DNA from 2 places in the Arthrobacter sp. G119Y2 genome. Region 2 is predicted to be linked to the other one. Evidence: riboswitches for the same ligand, from Rfam matches in the RefSeq annotation. Region 2 holds a riboswitch; the other holds the start of a gene.
What was found. A riboswitch is a leader RNA that binds a small molecule or an ion and turns the genes downstream of it on or off. The one in region 2 is predicted to bind guanidine.

Region 1 (2,197 bases), on a different contig from region 2:
CCGCCTGCTGATGGTGCGGGATCATCATTTGAGCAAAAATCGTGTCGGCATCATTATGGTTTGCGGCAGCGGAATCCGGAGCAGCGGTCTCCGCTGCGCTGGAGTCCGCTGATCCGGAGGCTGCGTCACCGGTACCGCTTTGTCCGCATCCGGCCAGAACCAGGGCGGCGGCGAGGGCGAGCGCGGACAAGGCATGCGGGGGCTGGGATGTATGGCGTTTCATTGGATAAATCCTTCAATACTCAGGTTGTGGGTGCATTGGCTGCTGTGCGCTGTCCAAAGGACGCGGATTTTACGTGCGGCTGATGCAGAGCTGAGTGAGTGAAGGGCACGGGGCCGGGCGGAACGCCCGGGGCAGTGTGGGGGGACCCCTGTTGGCCAGCGAGAAGGCAGGCGCGCACCCTGAAGGAGTGCGCAGTGCGAATGCACCCATGATGACCAGTGCGAGCATGCACATGCCGAAGGCCGCTTCGTCGGCGCAGCTGCCTGCGCAGCCGGGCATGGAGTCATGATCCGCGGCTGCGGCGCCGATGAGGGCGGCCGGTGCCGGAAGGTGCCCGGTTCCCGGAGATGCCGCGGCAGGTCCGGCTGCTGTGCTGCCCACCGCCACAGTCCCGTGGTGGGAAGGGGCTCCAAATCCGCCCACCCAGATATGCATGGTGAGGAGCCCGGCAATGACGGCGGATAAACCGAGGAGCGATAAAACGGCGCGCGGGGTAGCTGAGGCGGCACCTGATGTACGGCCTGCTGCCACCACTGCACTCACCAGCCTTGTCTGCTTCGGTTCCCTGCTGCTCGTTCCCCGCTGTCCGATCAGCGTAGCCACGGTCAGATACCTCACCAAATTCGACCCGGGCCGTGCGGCGTGAGAGCTTTAAGGCAGAGCCTCGCTATCACAGTGAGCCTCCCGGACGATGGGTGCCGTACCCGGTGTGCGACAAGACGGCCCATTGGAGATTCCCATGTCATGGATCATTCTTGTCATATCCGGTGTGCTGGAAGCTGTTTGGGCAACTGCCCTGGGCAAATCCGACGGCTTCAGCAAAGTCGGACCGACCTTGGTGTTCATCCCGTCGCTGCTGGCCAGCATGGCCGGCCTTGCGTATGCGATGAGGGACCTGCCCACCGGCACGGCCTATGCGGTCTGGGTGGGAATTGGCGCAGCGTTGACCGTTGTTTATGCAATGGTGACCGGTGCTGAGGCGTCATCCTTGCTGAAGGTCGTGTTCCTCATGATGATCGTCGGCGGGGTCGTGGGACTGAAACTCAGCCACTAGCTGTACTGAGACAGGACAACCAGCCCCGCAGCCGTGAGTACGGCTGATCAATTCACCGAGAAATGAAACCGGCCCGTGCCGGGCATAGCTGCGAAAACTCTCGCAAGTCCCCCAACTTTCGCAATGCCCGGCCGCGGGCCGGTCGTTTCATAATACATGATCGGAACATGTTCCGAACTAGCCCGGTGAGGGGAATCAGGTACATTGAGGATTCCCATGGATGAGCAGCTGCGCCAAACCGCCAAAGACGCTTTTGACCGTCTCCGATTGCCCGAGCGCATCACCCTTGAATCGCTGATTCGGCACGTTGAAGAACTCCGCGGACGCAGAATAGTGATAGTTGAGAGTGAAAAGCTCACCGGAAAGAAAATCTGCGGCCTCTGGATTCCGCGGGAACAGGTGGACGTGGTTTACCACTCGGTCACCAGGGGAATGCTGCACCGGCAGCAGATGATTCTCCACGAACTTTCACACATGATCCTTCGTCACGATGAATACGAAGGTGCCACCTGGCAGGGCATAAAGATTTTTCAGGAATTATCGGGCGAGGTGGTTGCCAAAGCCCTGGCCCGGGGCGATTTCCGGTCCGATCTGGAAGCAACTGCCGAACATCTGGCCGACCTCCTGGCGGCCGCAATCCGGGAATCCACCCAAGAGATTTTCAGATACGAGGCATACTTCGAATGATGAGCCTGCTCGTGGCGACCTTCATGTGGTTGCTGGTCCTGACCCTTTCCCTCCGCGCCCGTGCCCGCCGGGACAACTCCATGCTGAAGGCTGCGGTGGTCATCGCGGCGTCGCTGACCACCAACATCAACGAGGTGTATCTGTGGGCGGCGGAACATTCCCCCTGGGCTAATGGACTGGACCTCGTCTCCAACATCCTGCTCATTCTTGGTATTTTCTACCTGTCCCGCGCC
Region 2 (2,197 bases):
CATTGCCCAGGACTGGCTTGTTCTGGAGCTTTCCGGAAGCGTCACCGCCGTCGGTATCACCACCGCCTTCCAGTTCCTGCCGACCCTGCTGCTCGGACCCCTGGGCGGAATCATCGCTGACCGGCATTCCAAGCGGATCCTGCTGATGGTGAGCCAGTCTGCCGCCGCCGTCCTGGCCCTTGCCCTTGCGGTGCTTGCGCTGACCGGCGCGGTTCAGGTGTGGCATGTCTACCTTGTGGCGCTGGCGCTGGGCATGGTGACCGTGATTGACCAGCCGGCACGGCAGGTTTTCGTCCATGAAATGGTGGGGCCTAAGCACCTGCGCAACGCCCTGAGTGTGAGCTCCTCGGTCTTCCAGCTCGGCGCCATGGTGGGGCCGGCAGTGGCCGGCGTCATGATCGGCGCCGTCGGCGGAGGGTGGGCCTTCGCCATCAACGCAGCCGCCTGCAGCTTCACGGTGTTCATGCTCGGACGGCTTCGCACCGATCAGCTTTTCCGGACCGAACCCGCGCCCCGCACCAAGGGGATGCTCCGGGAAGGAGCGCGGTATGCCCGCACCACGCCCACCGTGTTCTGGCCGATGGCCATGTGCGCCTTCGTATCGGTCTTTGCCCTGAGTACCCCTGTTCTGATGGCGGCTTTCGCGGACGAGGTCTTCCACAGCGGCGCCAACGGCTTCGGACTCCTGAATACCCTGGTGGCCACCGGAGCGTTGGCCGGTGCGGTGGCGTCGACGCGGCGCCGGACGCTGCGGCTTCGGACCGTCATCGTCAGCGCGGCCACCTTCGCCATCGCTCTGGCTGCGTCCGCCTTTTCGCCGTCCCTTCCGGTCTTCGGCGCGGTCATGATCGTGGCCGGATTCTGTTCCATGCAGTTCATTACGAGCGCCAATCAGCTCGTGCAGTCGACGACGGCGGTAGTCATCCGCGGGCGGGTCATGAGCCTGTACATCATGGTTCTGATTGGCGGACAGGCAGTCGGCGGACCACTCACCGGCTGGCTGGCCGAAGTTCTCGAACCGCAGGGCGCTATTTTCGTCGCCGGGGCGGTCCCCGCACTGGCTGCCGCCGTCATCGGCCTCATCCTGGCACGGCAGGGAAACCTGCGGCTGCGGTTGCCTTCACGGCTGCGCCTGCGGTCACCTCTGCGGCCACGGGGCATCGCCGAGAGCCGGAGGCAGCAGGCCTGATCCGCTTGATCGCTGAGCCGTTGAACTGCTGATGCGCCCGCCGGCAGACGGCACGGGCACAAGCACCGGCAGTCAGCGGCACCGGCAGGCCCGTTCCGGATTTGCTACCGTAGGAGATCAAGACCGGATCCCGGTCTCCGGACGACGGTTCAGTACCCGGACAGCGACAAGACTGGCCAAAGGAATGTGTCATGGCATGGGTCATCCTTGTTTTCTCCGGCATGCTGGAGGCGGTCTGGGCAACAGCGCTCGGCAAATCGGAGAACTTCCGGCGTCTCTGGCCCACGGTCATCTTCGCGGCGGGGATTGTCCTGAGCATGGCCGGCCTTGCCGTTGCCATGCAGTCCATACCTGTGGGCACCGCTTATGCCGTGTGGGTGGGTATCGGGGCCGTTCTGACCGCCGCCTACGCGATGGTGTTCGGCGGCGAGAAAGCCACGGTCATTAAGGTCCTGCTGCTGCTCGGCGTGGTGGGCTGCGTTGTCGGCCTAAAGTTGGTGGGCTAAGCATGCCGTGGATCATCCTTCTCCTCAGCGCCGTCCTGGAAGCCGTCTGGGCAACCGCCCTCGACGCCTCGGCAGGCTTTACCGTTCTCCTTCCGTCCCTGATCTTCCTTGCCGCCGGGGCCCTTTCCATGGTGGGTCTTTCGTACGCCATGAACTTCATTCCCATCTCCACTGCCTACGCAGTCTGGACGGGCCTGGGTGCGGTTCTGACCGTGGCCTATGCCATGATCTTCGGCAATGAACAGCCCGGGCTGCTGAAGATCCTTTTCCTGACGGGAATCATCGGCTGTGTGGTCGGACTGAAGTTCGTGGATTCGCCATCCGGTGAGGGACGGGACAGCTCCAACCGCAGCGCCTCCGCACAGGATCAGGAAAGCGGGCACTAGCGGCTTCTAGGGGCGGCCTTTGCCGGCGGGGCGTGCCAAGGCCGGCTTTTTGCCGCCAGGGCTTTCCAAGGAGTTCAGGCGGGACGATACTGCTCTGGATGCCGGAGTGAAAACGA

Region 1: it holds a riboswitch for guanidine, as region 2 does, so the genes downstream of both, WKB88_RS03780 (DMT family transporter) here and WKB88_RS09455 (DMT family transporter) in region 2, are expected to answer to the same signal.

Annotation. Positions count from the first base shown of each region.
Region 1 is NZ_JBBPFS010000002.1:20,236-22,432, forward strand. It holds gene WKB88_RS03770 (DUF305 domain-containing protein) at 1-223, opposite strand, end outside; gene WKB88_RS03775 (hypothetical protein) at 293-826, opposite strand; guanidine-III (ykkC-III) riboswitch at 882-952, shown strand; gene WKB88_RS03780 (DMT family transporter) at 963-1,277, shown strand; gene WKB88_RS03785 (hypothetical protein) at 1,494-1,964, shown strand; gene WKB88_RS03790 (hypothetical protein) at 1,964-2,197, shown strand, end outside.
Region 2 is NZ_JBBPFS010000004.1:43,151-45,347, forward strand. It holds gene WKB88_RS09450 (MFS transporter) at 1-1,189, shown strand, start outside; guanidine-III (ykkC-III) riboswitch at 1,306-1,370, shown strand; gene WKB88_RS09455 (DMT family transporter) at 1,381-1,695, shown strand; gene WKB88_RS09460 (DMT family transporter) at 1,698-2,081, shown strand.